Regions from separate parts of the Pseudoblastomonas flavescens genome, predicted to be linked through region 3. Evidence: predicted binding sites of a transcription regulator. Region 3 holds the regulator's gene; each other region holds the start of a gene.

Region 1 (5,041 bases), 150 kb from region 3:
GAGACGCTGACCAACATCGGCCTCGTCGCGATCAATTCGCTGATCCTCGCCCCGCTGCTGGTCCTGCCGACCGAACGCTGGAACGATGCGGCGGCGATTTTCCCTGCGATGGCCGCTTTCTGGGATGCGCAGGGCGCCGCGCTGGTCCTGCCGGTCACGCTGCTGGCGGGCGAATTCGTCATCTACTGGCGCCACCGGGCAGAGCATACGAGATGGCTCTGGCCGATGCACGCCGTCCACCATTCGGACACGGCGATGACGTGGCTGGCGCTGCTGCGCAAACACCCGCTCGCCAAGGTGCTCTCGCTGTTCGTGGATGTCGCGCCGCTGATCCTGCTGGGCCTGCCGGTTTGGGCGATCGTCGTCTGCGGGCTGGCACGCACCTGGTGGGGGTACTTCATCCATGCGGACGTGCCGTGGACGCTGGGCCCGCTCGGCAAGTGGCTGATCAGTCCGGCTGCCCACCGACTCCACCACATCGATGACCTGGAACTATGCGGCAGCAATTACGGTGGCATCCTGACGGTTTGGGACCGCCTGTTCGGCACTTATGTCGACCCCGCACCCTTCATCGATTGCCGGACTGGCGTTGAAGGTGGCTCGAAAGGCCTGGCGGGCGAACTTGCGCGGCCATTTGCGGGCTGGGCGGCGATGGCGCGCAAGCCCGCCGCGCGGGCCGCGCAGGAAACTGCCGAAGCCTAGTCCGCTGGTTTCACGAAGCTGTCGATGACCCGCTTGGTGCCGGCATCCTCGAAATTGATTTCCAGCTTGTTGCCTTCCTGGCCCATGACCGTGCCGTAACCGAACTTGTCGTGGAACACCCGCGCGCCCAGTGCGATGTCGGTGCGCGGCTTGGCGGCGAAGCTGGCGGCGCTGCGGCCCGGCTCCTTCACCCGCACCGGCGTCGTGTCGTATCCGCTGGCGAGCGCGCGCTGCCAGCCGGGCCCGCGCGCGCTGCTGCGGCCGGGGCGGTTCTGCGAAACGTGGGCGAACGGGTCCTCCGTCTCCGTCCAGTTCGCGCGCCATAGCGAGGCGCCGCCGGTCATGGTGGTTTCCTGCTCGATATGCTCGTCCGGCAACTCCTCGACGAAGCGGCTGGGGATGGAGCTGGTCCACTGGCCGTAGATGCGCCGGTTTGCCGCATGCAGGATCGTGCAGCGCCGCCGTGCACGCGTGATGGCGACATAGGCGAGGCGCCGCTCTTCCTCGAGACTGGCGAGCCCGCCTTCGTCGAGCGCGCGCTGGGAGGGAAACACACCGTCCTCCCACCCCGGCAGGAAGACGTGGTCGAATTCCAGCCCCTTGGCGGCGTGGATGGTCATGATCGTGACCTTCTCGTCTTCCGCATTGGCATCGTTGTCCATGACCAGCGCGACATGTTCGAGGAAATCGCCGAGCGTGTCATACTCCTCCATCGCGCGGGCGAGTTCGGACAGGTTCTCCGCGCGGCCCGCAGCCTCCGCCGTCCGGTCCGCTTCCAGCATCGCGTCGTAACCGCTCTCCGCCAGTACGGTACGCAGCAGTTCGGCGGGGGAGATTTGCTCCGCCATGTCCCGCCAGCGCAGGAAATCGTGGAGCAGGGCGGCGATCGTGTTGCGGGCGCGGGCGGGCAGTTCGTCGCTGTCGGCCAGTTCCAGCGATGCGGCGGCGAGCGGCTGCTGCGTGCGCCGCGCATGCTGGTGCATCTTCTCGAGCGTCTTGGCACCAAGGCCACGCTTGGGCTGGTTGTAGATGCGCTCGAACGCCAGGTCGTCCTGCGGCTGGGCAATCACCCGCAGGTAAGCGAGCGCGTCGCGGATTTCCGCGCGTTCGTAGAAGCGGAAACCGCCGATGATGCGGTAATTGAGGCCGATCTGGATGAAGCGGTCTTCGAACTCGCGGGTCTGGTAGGATGCGCGCACGAGGATGGCGACCTCGTCCAGCGACGCGCCTTCCCGCTCCAGGCGTTCGATTTCCTCGCCCACGCGGCGCGCTTCCTCCGGCGCGTCCCACACACCGATAACACGGACCTTCTCGCCTTCGGGCAGCTCGGTCCACAAGGTCTTGCCGAGCCGCTGGCTGTTGGCGTCGATCAGTCCGCCGGCGGCGGCAAGGATTTGCGGGGTGGAGCGATAGTTCTGCTCCAGCCGCACGACCTTGGCGCCCGGGAAATCCTTCTCGAACCGCAGGATGTTGGCAACCTCCGCCCCGCGCCAGGAATAGATCGACTGGTCGTCATCCCCCACGACGCAGATGTTCTTGCGCTCCTGCGCGATCAGCCGCAGCCACAGGTACTGCACGGCGTTGGTGTCCTGGTATTCGTCCACCAGGACGTATTTGAACCGCTTCTGGTAGCTTTCGAGCACGTCGCGATGCTGGCGCAGGATGTTGAGCATGTGCAGCAGCAAATCGCCGAAGTCGCAGGCGTTGAGCTGTTTCAGCCGCTCCTGGTAGCGCGCGTACATCGCCTGGCCCTTGCCGTTGCCATACGCCTCGTTGTCGACCGCGGTGAGATCGGCGGGGTTCAGCCCGCGGTTTTTCCACCCGTCGATCAATCCGGCGAGTTGGCGGGCGGGGAAGCGCTTCTCGTCGAGACCGGCTTCCGCGATCAGCGCCTTGAGCAGGCGCAGCTGGTCGTCCGTGTCGATGATCGTGTAGTTGGGCTCCAGCCCGACCAGCTCGGCATGGCGGCGCAGCATCTTGGCGCCGATCGAATGGAAGGTGCCGAGCCACGGCATGCCTTCCAGCGCCCCGCCGGTCAGCTTGCTGACACGGTCGCGCATTTCGCGCGCCGCCTTGTTGGTGAAGGTGACGCACAGGATCTCGCTCGGCCAAGCCATTCGTTCGCGCACGATGTGGGCAAGCCGGTGGGTGAGGGCGGCAGTCTTGCCCGTGCCGGCACCGGCCAGCATCAGCACCGGCCCGTCCAGCGTCATCACCGCCTCGCGCTGCGGCGGGTTGAGATGCGCAAGCCACTGCGGAGCGGCCTGTGCAGGCAGGTTGGGGTCGGTTTCGGGCATGGTGAACAGCTAGGGAACACGGGGCCGCTGCGCAAGGCGTCAGTCCGCGCGAACGCGCTGGCACGCGGAACGGATTTCCATCGTCCGGCGTTTGGATGGCCAGAGAATTGAAGGAGTTGCCGGTGCGCAAGATTTTCACCGCCGCCGCGGCCGCCGCCGTTTTCATCGGACTTCCCGCCGCCGCCTCGGCGCAGGACGCGAACGCATCGGATACCGCCGATTCCGCGACGGAGGCTGCCAACAGCGGCGGACCGGCAACGCGCCAGGCCGTGCTCGACACGACGCCTGCCCCGCAAAAGGATTATCCGGTTTGCAGTGCGACCGTGACCGACGGCTGCATCCAGCCGCGCGAGGCCGGGATGAATTACGGCAATCGTCCGCTCGATTACTGGCCAGGCAAGCCTGCCAGCCAGATGACCCCGGAAGAAAAGCGCGCTGCCCGTCCGAAAGACTGAGCGGCACGCAGCCGGACCAGTTCGTCACGCCTGTGGCGTTGGAAAGGGCGCTCCGCCAAGCAGGGTGCCCTTTCTTTTGCGCTCAGTCCGGCAGGCGCAGCAGCCGGAGCATAGCCTTGCCGACCTTGCGTTCGGCCGCGATGTCGACCGCCTTGAAGCTCGCCTCCTCGTCCGCTGCGGTTTCCAGCGCGATCCAGGTCGCCGGGCCGATCCAGCCGAGCCGGGCAAGCCGGTCGATCGCCACCGCGCCCGCGCCGGTGTGATAGGGCGGGTCCAGCAGAATCAGGTCGTGCGGAGCCTTCGCGGGTCCAAGCGACAGCACCGACCCCGCCTGGACGGCGAAGCGCGTGCGGTCGACCTTGAGCGAGGTTAGGTTCGCCCTGATCGCGTCGACCGCGCTGCGTTCCTGCTCCACGAACAGGCAATGCGCCGCGCCGCGCGACAGCGCCTCGATACCGAGCGCGCCGGAGCCGGCGAACAGGTCCGCCACGCTCAGGCCCTCGAAGCTGCCGAGGCGGCTGGCGAGCATGTTGAACAGCGTTTCGCGCGTCCGGTCCGCAGTGGGGCGCGTAGTCTCCCCTTTGGGCGCGACGAGCTTGCGACCGCGCCAGTCGCCGGCGACGATCCTCACGCTTTCAGCTTCCGCCGCATCGCTTCGAGTGGGCCGCGGGGTACGATATCGACCTGCCCGCGGGGCAAATCGCTGAGTTCGAACGGGCCGTAGGCGGTGCGGACCAGCCGGTTCACCTGCAGGCCGAGATGTTCGAGGACATTGCGCACCTCGCGGTTCTTGCCTTCGGTCAGGGTCATTTCGATCCACTGGTTGCGGCCGCTGCTGCGTTCCAGGTTCGCGTCGATGGGGCCATAGCGCATGCCATCCACCGTGATCCCGGTCATCAGGTCCTCCAGCGTTTCCTGCGAAACCTCGCCGAAGGCGCGCGCCCGGTAAGTGCGCGGGATCTCGTTGCGCGGCAGTTCCAGCGCGCGCTTCAGTTCGCCGTCGTTGGTCAGCAGCAGCAGGCCTTCGGTGTTGTAGTCCAGCCGGCCGACCGGCATCACCCGCGGCGCATCCTTGGGCAGGGCGTTGCGCAGCGCGTCGTAAATCGTGGGCCGGCCTTTCGGATCGCGCTCCGCCGTCAGCAAGCCGGCGGGCTTGTGGAAGCGATAGAGGCGGGCGGGCGCGGGCTTTTCGACCGGCTTGCCGTCCACGCTGACGCCCTTGAGCGAAGTGAGCAGGGTCGCCGGTTTTTCGACCGGCTTGCCGTCGATGGCGATCCGGCCATCCTCGATCATCCGTTCCACTTCGCGGCGGCTGGCCACGCCGGCGCGCGCCAGCAACTTGGCGATGCGCTGCGGCGCGTCGGCTTCGTCTCGATTACTCATCCGCAGCGCCTTAGCGGGCATTGGCGGCGCGGCCAACGCTTGGTCGGACAATAGCGGCAACTGGTCGCGCAATCCGGATAAAAACCGTTGATGGACAGTTGGTTGGGTAAGTCGATCACGACATTACACCAATACAGGACATTATCATGACCCAAGGACTCGCAACGCTCGAAACCCTCGCTGACACCGCGATCGACAGCACGC
Region 2 (5,041 bases), 100 kb from region 3:
ATCGATTTCCTCAGTTGGTTCATTAGGAGCTTTGGCAAGCGGATTCTCGTCGTAACGAGGGGCTGGGAAAGGCGTTTGGCAAGGTATTCCCATTCCAGTTAATGTTTGCGCGAGAGCGTGTGCTGCATTGAACCACTTATCTAGCCTATCAGGCAGGTGATAATTGTTGGCTGTCCGGTCAGCGTTCTGAATTGAATCGAGCCACCGGGTTTGCAAATATGTCATTTTGCTACTCAATTCGTATTCATCGTTGATAACGCCTAAAACATTTTCCTGATCTCGGACTAGTGCATCCGCCTCTTTGATGTGCTTGACGACCTCCTCAACCTGCCTCCGAGCCCGACCTATAGTCTCAAGTTCTTCCTTTAAGGCTGCTTTCGTCTCATCGCGCACCACGTGCGCATATTGATTTGTGTCCTGTTTCCGAAGTTCGCTGATCTGAGCACGCACACGATTCCGCTCGCCCAAAGCGAAGAAGAAAAGTCCTACAGCAATAACGATTAGCAAGACCCATGCTGGCGGGGAAATTAGAAGGCTCAACACCTTCCCGCTCCCACATTCCTCGGCGCGGCGACCCACGATAAGACATGCGGTGTCCACATTCCCCAGCCACCCGAGAACGCCGCCAATGATCCACGCACTCCATACCGCGCAGCCCACCAAGTAAGGCCAGAAAGTTCGCAACTTAACCATCCCCCCCTCATATCACGCAACTCCCCCGAGTCGAGCGATACTTGTTCCAACGGGATAATCCCCATTGGCAATTGCGTTCTCGGTCCGTTCCGCTTAGGTCCACAGCCGATGGCCAAGACCAAGAAACGTTTCGTCTGCCAGGCATGCGGCAGTGTCCACCACCGCTGGCAGGGCCAGTGCGCCGATTGCGCAGAGTGGAACACGCTGGCCGAGGATGCGCCGGCGACCGTTTTCTCTCAGAAGCACGACCTGTCGAGCGGGGGGCGGATGGTGGAGTTCGTCAAGCTCGACCAGAAAGGCGAAGACCTTGTCCGCCGGCCGAGCGGGCTGGAAGAATTCGATCGCGCCCTTGGTGGCGGGATCGTGCCGGGCAGCGCCATCCTGATGGGCGGCGATCCCGGTATCGGCAAATCCACCCTGCTGTTGCAGACCGCAGGCAATATCGCCCGCGCAGGCGGTGATGTGGTGTACGTCAGCGGGGAAGAGGCGGCCGGGCAGGTGCGGATGCGCGCGCAGCGCCTCGGCGTGGCACAAGCGCCGATCAAGTTCGCCTCCAGCACCTCGGTTCGCGACATCCTGACCACGCTGGGATCGATGGAGCCGCCTGCGCTGCTGGTGATCGATTCCATCCAGACGATGCATTCGGACACAATCGAGGGTGCGCCGGGCACCGTCAGCCAGGTGCGCGGCTGCGCGTTCGAACTGATCCGCTATGCCAAGCAGAGCGGGACCGCACTCGTCCTCGTCGGCCACGTCACCAAGGACGGCAACATCGCGGGCCCGCGCGTGCTGGAACACATGGTCGACGTGGTGATGAGCTTCGAAGGGGAGCGAAGCCACCAGTACCGGATCCTGCGCAGCCTCAAGAACCGTTTCGGCGCGGTGGACGAGATCGGCGTGTTCGCGATGGCCGGCGCCGGGCTGGAGGAGGTGAAGAATCCTTCCATGCTGTTCCTCTCCGGGCGCGACGAACCGGTGGCGGGCAGCTCGGTCTTCCCCGCGCTTGAGGGGACGCGGCCGGTGCTGGTCGAAATCCAGGCGCTGATCGTAAAACTGCAATCGGGCGCCACGCCGCGCCGCGCGGTCGTCGGCTGGGACAACGGGCGGATGGCGATGCTGCTGGCGGTGCTGGAATCGCGCTGCGGGCTGAATTTCTCGAGCGCGGAGGTCTATCTCAACGTGGCGGGCGGGTACCGGCTGACCGACCCGGCGGCGGACCTTGCCGTGGCCGCGGCGCTGATCTCCGCGCTGGCGGACAAGCCGCTGCCAGCCAAGAGCGTGTTTTTCGGCGAAGTCTCGCTTGCCGGCGAAATCCGTCCGGTCGCGCACGCCGGTCTGCGGCTGAAAGAGGCGATGAAGCTGGGGTTCGAGCGCGGGTATGGCCCCGGCAACGCTGGCGAGAAACCCAAAGGCCCCAGCTACGATCCGTTGACAGTCCTGCCCAAGCTCGTTGACCGGATCATGGGCAGCGCATAGGGGTCGGCCACGAAACAGAGGGATCGGTGTTTCGATGACGGCGTTCGACATTATCGTGATCCTGATCGTCGGCGTGGCCGCGATCGGTGGCTTCATGCGCGGCTTCGTGCAGGAAATCCTGTCGCTGCTGTCGTGGGTACTGGCGATCTTCGCGATCCGCTTCCTCCACACCGACCTCTCCGAAGCTCTGTTGGGCGTGTTCGATTCACCCAATGCCGCGTCGGTGCTCGCCTTCGTGCTGCTGCTGCTGATCCCCTACGCCGCGATGAAGCTGATCGCCGGGCGGATGGGAGAGGCATCGCGCAACAGCGTGCTCGGCCCGATCGATCGCGTGCTGGGCTTCGGCTTCGGCGCGGTGAAGGGCCTCATCATCGTGGTGATGGCCTTCTCCATCCTCGTGCTCGGTTACGACACGATCTGGGGCGCGCAGGGCCGGCCGACATGGATCGTCAACGCGCGGACCTATCCGCTGGTCGACAGCTCCAGCAAGGCGATGGTGGAAATCATCGCCGCCCGCCGCGCACGGCTGGCGGACGAGGAACGCGCCGAGCAGGAAAGGCGCGCGGCGGAGGAGGGCAACTGAGCCGCTCTGCCAAGCTCTACACGCCCGAAATCCTGTCGCTTGCGGTCACGCTCGCCGACTATCCGCTGACCGATACGCTGCCGTTGCGGGGGAGCGCGCGGTCGCGCGCGTGCGGCAGTTCGCTGGAGCTTGGGCTGGCGCTGGAGGGAGACGCCATCTCCGACCTCGGCCTCCTCACGCAAGCCTGCGCCATCGGCCAGGCCGCCGCCGCAATCTTTGCCGCCGCGGCGCGGGGCAATACACGCGAGGACATCCGCCTTGCCGACCGCCACCTTGCTGCCTGGCTCGCCGGTGGTCCCAGCGCGCCCGACTGGCCGGGCATAGAGGCCCTGGCAGGGGCGCGCGCGCATCCCGGCCGGCACGGGGCGATCATGCTCCCGTGGAAGGCCGCGCTGGACGCGCTTCCCACGCCCGCGCCCGCGCGTTAAGCGATTTGCCGGAGAGGGAGAGGGAGTTCACCGATGGCGGACAGCGCCGTGATGCAACGCGAACCGACCGACAAGGAAATCCGGCTGGTCATCGCCGCCAGCTCCGCCGGTACCGTGTTCGAATGGTACGACTTCTTCATCTACGGCACGCTGGCCTACATCCTCAAAGACGCGTTCTACGACGTCGATAACGACACGCTCGGCCTGCTGCTGGTTTGGTCGACCTTCGCCGTCGGCTTCGCCTTCCGCCCTATCGGCGCGATCCTGTTCGGCTTCCTCGGCGACCGGCTGGGCCGGAAATATACCTTCCTCGTCACCGTGACGCTGATGGGCGTGGCGACCGCGGGCGTCGGCCTGATCCCGACGGTACAGACCATCGGCATCGCGGCGCCGATCATCGTGATCTGCCTGCGCGTGCTGCAAGGCCTCGCGCTCGGCGGCGAATACGGCGGCGCGGCGATTTACGTGGCCGAGCACGCCCCGCCGGAAAAGCGCGGATTCTACACCAGCTTCATCCAGGCGAGCGTGGTCGGCGGCTTCGTGCTGTCCATCGCCGTGGTTCTCGCCTGCCGCTGGCTGATCCCCGCGGAAGACTTCGCCGCATGGGGCTGGCGCGTGCCGTTCCTGCTGTCGATCATCCTGCTCGGTATCTCGCTGTGGATGCGCCTCAAATTGTCCGAAAGCCCGGTGTTCCAGGCGATGAAGAAAGCGGGCGAGACGGCCGCCAACCCGTTCGTCGAAAGCTTCACCTACCCGGGCAACAAGCGCCGCATCTTCGTGGCGCTGTTCGGCATTACCGGCGTGCTGACCACGATCTGGTACACGGCCTTCTTCTCCAGCCTCGGCTTCCTGCGCGGGCCCATGCGGCTGGACGAACAGTTGGTCGAGTACACCCTGTTCGCCGCCGGCCTCGTCTCGATGGCGTTCTACATCGTGGTCGGCAAATGGTCGGACCGGGTGGGCCGCAAGAAGCCGATCATCATCGGCGCGCTCGCCTCGCTCGTCCTGCTGTTCCCGATCTTCTGGGGCATGGGCGCGCTCGCCAATCCGGGGCTGGCATCCTCGGCCGAAGCGAACCCGGTGGTGGTCGAAGGGCCGGAATGCTCCACCGATCCCTTCGCCGACCTGTTCGACCGCGAGCAGAGCCGCTGCGGCAAGATCCTCGAAACGCTGACCGCCAGCGGCGTCGCCTACGATGTCGTGGAGGCTGACGACTTGCGCCTCTCCTCGGGCGATGCGGAGATATCCATCGACGAAGGCTGGTTCGCCGATGGCGCCGCACGGCGCGACGGGCTGCAGCGCGCACTAGGCGTGTCGGGCTTCGATTTCGCGCCGCAGAAACCGCCCTTCGCAAACGTGCTGGGCATATTTGCCCTGCTGCTGATGCTCGGAATGCTGTCGGCCCTGACATACGGCTCGGTCGCGGCGCTGCTGACGGAGATGTTCCCCGCCAAGATCCGCTACAGCTCGATGTCGATCCCCTACCATATCGGCGCGGGCTACCTCGGCGGTTTCCTGCCGCTGATCGCGGGGTTCATCGTAGCGCGCAGCGGCGATGTCTATGCCGGCCTGTGGTACACGATCGCGGTCGTCGGCTTCGGCGTCCTCGTCGCCTGGTGGGGCCTGCCGGACGGCCCGCCGACCGATTTCGCAGACGAGACAAAGTGACCCGGACACCGCGGACCTTACGGCTGGCAATCGATCGGGAAGCGCTGGCGGCCAACTGGCGCACGCTCGATGCCATGTCCGGCGCGGCGAAGGCGGGTGCAGCGGTCAAGGCCGATGCCTACGGGCTCGGCGCCGATCTGGCCGTGCCGGTGCTGCGCGATGCGGGATGCGAGGCGTTCTTCGTCGCCCATTC
Region 3 (5,041 bases):
GCGGTCGGCGCGCTGCGACTGGAATACGGGATCGCCGTCGAAATCGAGGCCCAGCCAGTCGAGCCCTTCGATAATCTTGTCGATCGCATCCTGGGTCGAGCGCTTCTGGTCCGTATCCTCGATCCGGAGCAGCGCCTTGCCGCCGTGGTGCCGGGCGAACAGCCAGTTGAACAGGGCGGTACGCGCGCCGCCCAAGTGCAGGTAACCGGTGGGCGAGGGCGCAAACCTGGTTACAACCTGTCCGCCATTCGCGCCGCTTCCGCTTGCCATTACGCCCGCTTTCCTTTCCACTGTGCCGATGGCCGGTAATGCCTCACGCCACGTGCCCATCGGGGAGGGAACCGGCAATGCTGCAATGCAGCGCTCGCCTTGGCGAATGCGGGCTGCCTTGTCCAGTATCCTCGACCGCGGCGAAGCGTTCCTCGACCAAGCCGGTTTCGACCGAGCCCCGTGGCTAACGGTGGCCTTGGCGGTGGGCATCGCCAGCTGGTTTGCGCTGCCGAGCGGCGAGTGGTGGATGGGCAGCATTGCCGCGGCAGTCATCGCCGCCGTCGCGGCCCTTGCGATCTGGCGGGACCGGGACGAGCGCGCATTGCTGCGACAGGGGATTGCGGGGCTCGCTCTTGCCTTCGCAGTCGGCGTGGCCCTGGTCTGGCTGCGCTCGGGGCTGGTGGGCCAGGAACCGTACGAGGCACCGCGCTATGGCCCTGTGCAGGCGCGCGTCCTTGAGCGTATCGAGCAACCGGCGGACGAGCGGGTGCGGCTGGTGGTCGCGGCGCGCGATGCCGACACCGGGCGCGCGGTGAAGCTGCGCGTCAACGTACCGCTGGAGGAGGACCGACCGGGTCTGGCCGAGGGCGCTCTCGTCCGCTTCGACGCGCGGCTGATGCCGCCGGCGCCGCCGATGCTTCCGGGCGCCTATAATTTCGCGCGAACCGCGTGGTTCGAAGGCTATGCTGCGACCGGATCGGCAGTCGGCCCGGTGGAGGTCGTGGAGCCGGCGGGGAATCCGCCGGTCCTCGCGCGCTGGCAAAGGGGGCTGAGCGCCCACGCGCGCGACCGGCTGGGGGGAGCGCCGGGCGCAATCGCGGCAACATTCGCCAGCGGCGACCGCGGGGCCATCGGCGAAGCGGACGAGGAGGCGATGCGCGATGCGGGGCTGACGCACCTCCTGTCCATCAGCGGCCTCCATGTGAGCGCGGTGATTGCCGCAGCCTATCTTGTTGCAATCAAGCTCCTGGCGCTGTGGCCATGGCTTGTCCTGCGTGTCCGGCTGCCGGTCATCGCGGCGGCCATCGCGGCGCTGGCGGGCATCGCCTACACCCTGTTGACCGGGGCGCAGGTGCCCACCGTGCGCAGCTGCGTGGGTGCCGTGCTGGTCCTCATCGCGCTGGCGCTGGGGCGTGAACCGCTGAGCCTGCGCATGGTCGCGGTGGCGGCCGCGTTCGTGCTGTTCCTGTGGCCGGAATCGCTCGTCGGACCGAGCTTCCAGATGAGCTTTTCGGCGGTGATCGCCATCGTCGCGCTGCATAATGCGGCATGGGTTAAGCGCTTCCTCGTTCCGCGGGAGGAAAGTTGGCTGTCCCGCTTCGGGAGGCGCAGTGTCATGCTGCTGGTAACCGGCATGGTGATCGAGCTCGCATTGATGCCCATCGTGCTGTTCCATTTCCACCGCGCAGGGCTGTACGGTGCCTTCGCCAATGTGCTCGCGATCCCGCTTGTCACTTTCGTATCGATGCCGCTGATCGCGATTGCGCTGGTTTTCGACATCGTCGGGCTGGGCGCGCCGGCCTGGTGGATGGCCGGCAAGTCGCTGGAAGGTCTGCTGGCGCTGGCGCATTTCACATCGTCCCAGCCCGGTTCGGTGAAGCTGAGCCCGGCCATGGGGCTGGGGACATTCGGGCTGTTCGTGGTGGGATTGCTCTGGCTGGCGTTATGGCAAGGGCGGGCGCGGCTGTGGGGTTTCGCCCCTGTGGCGGCGGCAAGCGCCTTGCTGCTCGCCACGCCGGTCCCCGATGTCATGATCACCGGCGACGGGCGGCACGTCGGCGTCACTCAGCCGGACGGGACCTTGCTGGTGCTGCGCGAAAGCCGCTCGAGCTATACCAGCGACAACCTGCGCGAACTGGCGGCGACGCGCGCGGAGCCTATTGCCATTGCCAACCACCCCGATGCGGAATGCAGCCGCGATTTCTGCGTGATAGCGATCGCGCGCGGCGGCCGCGACTGGAGCATCCTGATGGCGCGAAGCCGGGACCGGGTGGAAGAGCGGGCGCTGGCGGCCGCCTGCGAGCAGGCCGACATCGTGGTCGCCGACCGGTGGCTGCCGCGAAGCTGCCGGCCGCGCTGGCTGAAGGCGGACCGCAACCTCCTTGGCGACACGGGCGGGATTTCCATCGACCTTGCGAGCGAAAATTTCGCGACGGTCGCGCAGCGGCAGGGCGACCACGGCTGGTGGAAACCGCGCGAAGACCGCTACGCGCGGCGTTGATCCGGCCTCCCGATACACAAACGCCGCCCGAACGGGGCGGCGCTTGCACTAACCGTAGCGGCAGCCGGCGTCAGTGGTAGCGACGAAGCAGTCCGGCGAGCTTGCCCTGCACCTGAACTTCGTTCGGCCGGTAGACCTGCGCCTCGTAGGAAGCGTTCGCGGGATCGAGCCGGACCATGCCGCTTTCGCGCCGCAAATATTTCAGCGTGGCTTCCTCGTTATTGACGAGCGCAACGACGATTTCCCCATCGCGTGCCGTGTCGGTGCGCTTCACCAGCGCATAGTCGCCATCGAAAATGCCTGCTTCGATCATCGAGTCGCCGGACACTTCCAGCGCATAGTGCTCGCCTGCTCCAAGCAGGGCCGCTGGAACGGGCAGCGACTGGTCGCCTTCCAGCGCTTCGATCGGCGCACCGGCAGCAATGCGGCCGTGGAGGGGAACCTCGATCACGTCATTGGCGGCGGAAGGTGCCGCAGCCGGCGGCGTGACCGCACGCGACACGGCATCGTTGGCCGCAGCCGGTTTGCGCGTTGCGGTCTGCATGTCCTCGGGACTGCGCAGCACTTCGAGCGCGCGGGCGCGGTTGGGCAGGCGGCGGATGAAGCCGCGTTCCTCGAGCGCGGAAATCAGGCGGTGCACCCCCGATTTCGACTTCAGGTCCAGCGCATCCTTCATTTCCTCGAAACTCGGGGAAATGCCGGTTTCATCGAGTCGGTCACGGATGAAAAGCAGCAGTTCGTGTTGCTTGGCGGTCAGCATCGACACGCTCCCTAAAGCGCCCGCTAAGACATCCACCGCGTGGGCATTTTGGTGAACGAATAAGGAACAATTAAGCAACCTTTGCGGTTCAGTCAAGCGACAGAACCAGAACGGTTCCTTTTCTTCGCCAGGGCTGCGAAGCTGCTGGTCAGATCCCAAGCAAGCTGCGCGTCGCAGCCTCGAGATCGTCCTGCCGCATCAGGCTTTCGCCCACGAGGAAGCAGCGCACGCCTGAAGCGGCGAGCCGCTCGCAGTCGGCATGGCTTTCGATGCCGCTTTCGCCGACGAGGACGCTGCCGGCAGGTGCCATCGCCGCAAGCCGTTCGGTGGTGGCGAGGTCGGTGGTAAAAGTCCTGAGATCGCGGTTGTTGACGCCGAGCAGGCGGGACCGGAGCTTCAGGGCCCGGTCCATCTCGGCTTCGTCGTGGACTTCGACCAGCACGTCCATCCCGCGCTCCAGCGCGGCGGCCTCGATCTCCGTCATCGCGACGTCGTCCAGCGCGGCTACGATAATGAGAATCGCATCCGCGCCCAGCGCACGGCTTTCGGCGACTTGCCACGGGTCGATCATGAAATCCTTGCGCAGCACGGGCAGGGCGCAGCTCTTGCGCGCATCGACCAGATAGTCTTCATGCCCCTGGAAATAGGGTGGGTCGGTGAGCACGGAAAGGCACGCCGCCCCGCCACGCTCGTAATCGATCGCGTGCTCGTGCGGGCGGAAATCGGCGCGAATCAATCCCTTGGAGGGCGAAGCCTTCTTTATTTCCGCGATCAGGCCGAAACCGGTTGCCGCTTTCGCCTCCAGCGCCATGCGAAAGCCGCGCGGCGGGGTGGCCTGCAAGGCGGCACGGTCGAGATCTTCGAGAGTGGCAACCGCCTTGCGCGCAGCCACTTCCTCGCGCTTGGTCGCGCAGATTTCTTCCAGCTTGTTCATCGGGCGAGGGCGATCCAGTCTTGCAGCAGCTTGCGCGCGCGTCCGCTGTCGATCGCTTCGGCGGCCATTTCCGCGCCGCTCTGCCAGTCCGCCGCCGCATCGGCAACGATCAGGGCGGCAGCGGCATTGAGGCACACGGCGTCGCGATAGGCGCTCGGCCAGCCGTCGAGCAAATCGCGCAAGGCCTGCGCATTGTGTGCGGGGTCGCCGCCGCGAATGGCTTCCAGCGGTGCGGAGGGAAGGTTTGCCATCGAGGCATCGACGCGGCGCATCGCGAATTCGTTTCCGGTAACGTCCGCCAGTTCGTTGCCGCCCGCAAGGCTCAGCTCGTCGAGGCTTTCGTCGCCGGAAACGATGAACGTCCGCACCGTGCCCAGCCGCGCCGCCGCATCGCCATAGATCGACACGTAGGCGGGCCGGGCGATCCCGATCAGCTGGCGCTTCACGCCGACCGGATTCGATAGCGGGCCCATCAAATTGAAGATCGTGCGCCGGCCGAGCTTCTTGCGGATGGGCTGGATGCGGCCCATCGCCGGGTGGTGGTTGGGCGCAAAGAGGAAGCAGATGCCGATTTCCGCCAGCGTCGTCTCCGCCGTGCGGCCCGCGGCCGCCATGTCGAGCCCGAGCACTTCCAGCGTGTCGGCAACGCCGGCTTTGGACGAAATTGCGCGATTGCCATGGCGCGCGACGGGGACGCCGCAGGCGGCCACGACCAGCCCCACGGCGGTCGAGACGTTGAGCGTGTGATGCCCGTCGCCGCCGGTGCCGCAGACGTCGATGGCGTTGTCGGGCCCCGCGACGGGTACGAGCCTGGCGCGCAGGGCGCGGGCCGCACCGGCGATTTCCTCGGCCGTCT
Region 4 (5,041 bases), 800 kb from region 3:
AATGGCGAAATATTCGCGGATCGGCCGGCGGAAGCGCGCAAGGCCAAGGATGATCGTGTCGAGCGGCTGCTCGCCGCCCTCAGCCGAAATCGCCAGCGCCAGCCGGCCTTCGGGCACCGACAGCTCCAACTTCCACGGCCCGTCGTGGTGCTCGGCAGCGCGCAGCGGCTTGAACGTGTTCTCCTCGATCAAATCGAAGATCGCGACGCGGCGTTCCTGCTCGATATCGGCGTTGCGCCACAGGATCGTGGCATCGTCCAGCTCGATCGTCGCGATCCGGTGATCGCCTTCGGTCGGGGGGGAGGAATCGGTCGCCATGATGCTCGGGCAAGCCTTCGCACCTGCAGCGAATCCCGGCAAGGGTGCATCCATCCCCGCTATCCACAAGGACAGCGGCGCGTTGCCCTGTTGCACACCTCGGACGGCTCACGCATCAGGGGCGGATGGCCGAAACCGATCTCATCACCCGCCCCGCCAATGATTCGGACAGCGCGAAACCCGTCGAACCTGGCGGCCGCGCGCTGCCGACCAATGTCGAGGCGGAAGCCGCCTTCATCGGCGCGGTGCTGATCGACAACAAGGTGCTGGAAGAACTGCCCGTGCCGATCCACGCGGACCATTTCTTCGAGCCGGTGCACCAACGCATCATGGGCCGCATCATGCTGCTGATCGAACGCGGCGCGATCGTGACGCCGGTGACGCTGAAGCCCTATTTCGAAGCGGACGAGGCGCTGAAGGAACTGGGCGGGGCGAGCTACCTCGCCAGGCTGACGGGCGACGGGGCCGGCCTCCTCGCGCCGCGCGAACTCTCCCAGCAGATCTACGACCTCGCCTTGCTGCGCGAGCTGGTAACGGTCGGCCGCAACCTGGTGGAAGGGGCGACCGATACGTCGGAAGAGGTCGCCCCGGTCGAACAGATCGAGCAGGCCGAACAGGCGCTCTACAAGGTGGCCGAAGGGGCGACGACGGGGGCCGAAGCCCAATCGTTCCGCTCCGCTGCGCTGTCCTCGCTGAAGATGGCCGAGGCCGCGCTCAATTCCGGCGGCAAGTTTTCCGGCAAGACCACCGGGCTCGACGACCTCAACGCCAAGGTCGGCGGCCTGCACGACAGCGACCTCATCATCCTCGCCGGGCGTCCCGCCATGGGCAAGACCTCGCTTGCGACCAACATCGCCTTCAACTGCGCGGCGCGGTACCTGCGCGACATCAATGACGGGATCGCGCCCGAAGACAGCTACGGCGCGCCGACGGCTTTCTTCAGCCTGGAAATGAGCGCCGACCAGCTTGCCACGCGTATCCTGTCAGAACAGGCCGAGGTGTCGAGCGAGGGCATCCGGTCCGGCCAGATCAGCAAGGACCAGTTCCAGAAATTGTCCTTCGCCAGCCAGCAGCTGATGGAACTGCCGCTGTATATCGACGACACGCCCGCGCTCACTATCGCCGGCCTGCGCACACGTGCGCGGCGGCTGAAGCGGCGCCACGGCATCGGCCTGATCGTGGTCGATTACCTGCAGCTGCTGCAGGGCAGCGGCCGCGCGCAGGACAACCGCGTCAACGAAATCTCGGAAATCAGCCGCGGGCTCAAGACACTCGCCAAGGAGCTGAGCTGCCCGGTGATCGCCCTGTCGCAGCTCAGCCGTGCGGTCGAGCAGCGCGAGGACAAGCGGCCAATGCTGTCCGACCTGCGCGAATCCGGGTCGATCGAGCAGGACGCCGACCAGGTATGGTTCATCTATCGCGGCGAGTACTACCACAACGCCATCCGGCCGGAAGAGCCGAGTGAAACGAGCAGCGCCGATGCCATCGCCAAGTACGACGAATGGATGTCCCGCCACATGGAACTGGTGAACAAGGCCACGGTCATCGTCGCCAAGCAACGCCATGGCGCGACCGGCATGGTGGACCTGCTGTTCGAAAGCGAATTCACCCGCTTCGGCAATCTCGAACGGCGCGAGGCGCCCGGTTACTAAAGCCCCAGGTTCAGGCGCCGGCTGACGGTGTAGTCGGCAACGGAGACGAGGAACCAGCTGGCGTTCCAGCGGATCCGGTTCCACAGCGTGTTGCGCTTCGCGTGCAGTTCTTTCGAGATATGCCGACTGGCCGGCAGGTGGCCCTCGATAAAGCTGCGCATCCGGTCGGCGAAGGCGGCGTCCTCCACCCGCAGCATGATTTCCAGGTTGATGAACAGGCTGCGCATGTCGAAATTGGCGCTGCCGATATAGGTAACGTCGTCCACCACCAGCAGCTTCGTGTGCATCTTGCAGGCCATGAACTCGTGCAAATGCGCGCCGCTTTCGAGAAGATCGTGATAGAGGGAACGCGACGCCCCGATGGTAGCGCCGTTGTCCGACTTTCCGGCCATGATCAGCGTAGCCTCGCCCCGCTTCGCAATACCGCCGATGCGCTGCATCAGCGATTTGGGCGGGGAGAAATAGGCCATCATCAGATGCAGGCTGTTCCCGCTCGACAGGTCTCGGCCGACCTGTTTCGCCCAGGACGAAATGCCGCGCGTCGGCCCGCCCACGACCCAGCGCACATCGCCATCGCCCTGCGACCAGCTCTTGACCTCGCGACGGACTTGTCGCCACTCCACCCCGTCGGCATCGGTCCATTCGATGAGCTTCGCATACCAGTCCAGCAGCGGCTTCATCGCATCGCCGGTGATGCGCACGGCGAGGTCGTTCCAGCCGTTGACCGCCGGCGGGGCGAAGTAATCGTCTTCCACGTTGAAGCCGCCGATGATGGCCTGCTCATCGTCGGCGATGGCCATCTTCTGGTGGTTGCGGACGAGATAGCGCAGCGACCGGCGCGGGGAGAAGCAGCGAAAGTCGCCGCCCGCATCGCAGAAGGGGCGCATGAACTCCTCATCCGCTTCCGCGCCGTAGCCGTCGACGATCAGCGTTGCCGCGACACCGCGTTCCGCCGCGCGGGCGAGCGCATCGCGTACCGCGGTGCTGGTATCGTCCTTGGCAAAGATGTAGAAACACAGCTTGAGCGAGGATTGCGCGCCGTCGATCAGCTCCAGCAGCGCGCGCAACCGCTCCTGCCCGTCGGGGATTACCAGCAGTTCGAGGCCATCGACCGATGCCGGAAACGCGCCCGGGTCACGGTAGTCGTAAGTCTTGGTTTCCTGCCCCATGGCCGCGCTCTATCGGGCACGCGGCGGCACCGCAAGCGAGGCCGATTTCCTTGACTCCGTGGCGTACCCCGCCTAGGTAGCCCGCTTCCCGAGCTTTAGCCGAATTTGGAGTAGCCGCATGGCGCGCGTGACCGTCGAAGACTGCGTCGACAAGATACCCAACCGTTTCGACCTGGTGCTGCTGGCAGCACAGCGCGCCCGCGAGATTTCCGGCGGTGCCGAACTCCTCGTCGAACGCGACCGCGACAAGAACCCGGTGGTCGCCTTGCGCGAAATCGCCGACCAGCAGATCAAGCCGGGCGAACTGAACGAAGCTCTCGTCCAGTCGCTGCAGCGCGTGTTGCCGGAAGACGACGACGAATTCGACGAAGTCGGCTCGCTGAGCCAGTCGGCCGAAGCCATGCGGATCACCGCCGCGGCACCGGCCCGCTCGACCTCGATCGGCGGCGACTACGAAGGCTGAGCGGTCGTCGATCTCCGTATGAAAAAGGGCCGCCCGGTTGGGCGGCCCTTTTCGTTTCGGCTGGCCAAGACCGGACCTATTCGCCCCGACCGGTTTCCGATTGCAATTCGTCGATCCGCTTCGATGCTTCCGCCTTGGTAAGCTCCGCATCGTAGGCGTCGGGCTTGCCGGCCTCTTCGCTCAGGGTTTTCAGATAGCTCGCCTGCGCGCCGGTCATGCGCTCGTCGCCGGTCGTCCAGTTGTCTGGATCCTTCTGCGCGTTCCCGACGGAATCGCTTTTCGGGGCTTCGGTTGCCTGCGGTGCACTCATCGTTCGTCTCCTTTCCCGATCAACGACTTCGTTCGCCTAATGTTCCGAGTTGCGGCGCGCCCGAACCGCCCGATGCTTGGCCGCATGACGGGGGCAGCGGCATAATCGATATCGGTGACACATTGGGCACGGCAGCCGAAGGCGGTCTGTTCGCCAGGGCCGTCAGCGCCGAGAAGGGCCCGGCGCGCGACGCCACGGGACATTTCGCGGAAGGCCAGTGCCTGAATTGCGGAACCGAGCTGATCGGTGATCACTGCCACGACTGCGGGCAGAAAGCGCACCTGCACCGCACGCTGGGCGCCTTCCTGCACGACCTGCTCCACGGCGCATTGCATTTCGAAGGCAAGACCTGGCGCACCGTGCCCGAACTGGCCTTGCGGCCCGGCAAGCTCACCCGCCGCTATATCGAAGGCGAACGGCGCGAGTTCGTCAGCCCAATGGCGCTGTTCCTGTTCTCGGTCTTCCTGATGCTCGCGGTGTTCCAGGCGGCCGGCTTGTCGGTCCCGCCGGACATCGAGAACACCCAGATGGCGGCCGAAGTGCGCGCGATCGATGCCATCGGCCTGGCGCGCGACGAACTCGAGGACTTGCCTGCCGAGGATGCCGAAGCGAGGGCCGAGGCCAAAGCGCGGATCGACGAACTCGAAGCCACACTCAAGAAAATCAAGGAGGGAGAAAACTACGAATTCGTCGATGCAGAGGGCAATCGCGCTTACCAGCAATTCAATCTAGCCGGCCTCGATTTCATCGACCGGACTATCGTCAAGAAGTGGCGCACCAACCCCAGCCTCATGCTCTACAAGCTGCAGGCCAACGGCTACAAATTCAGCTAGCTCCTGATCCCGCTATCGATCCCGTTCGTGTGGCTGCTGTTCGCATGGAAACGCCGTTTCCGTGCCTACGACCACGCGATTTTCGTGACCTACTCCATCGCTTTCATGTCGCTACTGTTTATTATCGTATCGCTGTTGGCGGTAGCGGGGCTGAAAGCCGGAAGGCTGGTCTGGGCCGTGCTGCTGATCCCGCCGATTCACATCTACAAGCAATTGCGCTACGCTTACGACCTATCGCGCCTGTCGACGATCTGGCGGCTCGTCTTCCTCCTGCTTCTCATCTCGGTCGTGTTGAT

What was found. The regulator LexA, encoded in region 3, represses DNA repair genes until DNA is damaged. The targets are predictions, from matches to a motif close to GTTCCNCNCTTGTTCT.
Region 1: a site for LexA is predicted at 3,002-3,017, ahead of QQW98_RS10345 (ATP-dependent helicase). Genes of this name have one in related genera too.
Region 2: a site for LexA is predicted at 726-741, ahead of radA (DNA repair protein RadA). Genes of this name have one in related genera too.
Region 4: a site for LexA is predicted at 3,943-3,958, ahead of QQW98_RS06980 (DUF3072 domain-containing protein). Genes of this name have one in related genera too.

Annotation. Positions count from the first base shown of each region.
Region 1 is NZ_CP129107.1:1,997,684-2,002,724, forward strand. Features, by position in the region: gene QQW98_RS10340 (sterol desaturase family protein) at 1-702, shown strand, start outside; gene QQW98_RS10345 (ATP-dependent helicase) at 699-2,999, opposite strand; gene QQW98_RS10350 (hypothetical protein) at 3,122-3,454, shown strand; gene rsmD (16S rRNA (guanine(966)-N(2))-methyltransferase RsmD) at 3,537-4,085, opposite strand; gene QQW98_RS10360 (pseudouridine synthase) at 4,082-4,837, opposite strand; gene QQW98_RS10365 (ferritin-like domain-containing protein) at 4,984-5,041, shown strand, end outside.
Region 2 is NZ_CP129107.1:2,256,153-2,261,193, reverse strand. Features, by position in the region: gene QQW98_RS11580 (hypothetical protein) at 1-693, opposite strand, end outside; gene radA (DNA repair protein RadA) at 802-2,169, shown strand; gene QQW98_RS11570 (CvpA family protein) at 2,204-2,752, shown strand; gene QQW98_RS11565 (iron-sulfur cluster assembly scaffold protein) at 2,836-3,180, shown strand; gene QQW98_RS11560 (MFS transporter) at 3,214-4,848, shown strand; gene alr (alanine racemase) at 4,845-5,041, shown strand, end outside.
Region 3 is NZ_CP129107.1:2,151,982-2,157,022, forward strand. Features, by position in the region: gene gltX (glutamate--tRNA ligase) at 1-270, opposite strand, end outside; gene QQW98_RS11085 (ComEC/Rec2 family competence protein) at 299-2,491, shown strand; gene lexA (transcriptional repressor LexA) at 2,562-3,251, opposite strand; gene trpC (indole-3-glycerol phosphate synthase TrpC) at 3,400-4,185, opposite strand; gene trpD (anthranilate phosphoribosyltransferase) at 4,182-5,041, opposite strand, start outside.
Region 4 is NZ_CP129107.1:1,353,982-1,359,022, reverse strand. Features, by position in the region: gene QQW98_RS07000 (UPF0262 family protein) at 1-318, opposite strand, end outside; gene QQW98_RS06995 (replicative DNA helicase) at 444-1,970, shown strand; gene QQW98_RS06990 (phospholipase D-like domain-containing protein) at 1,967-3,139, opposite strand; gene rpoZ (DNA-directed RNA polymerase subunit omega) at 3,258-3,602, shown strand; gene QQW98_RS06980 (DUF3072 domain-containing protein) at 3,679-3,912, opposite strand; gene QQW98_RS06975 (DUF3667 domain-containing protein) at 4,035-4,745, shown strand; gene QQW98_RS06970 (hypothetical protein) at 4,773-5,041, shown strand, end outside.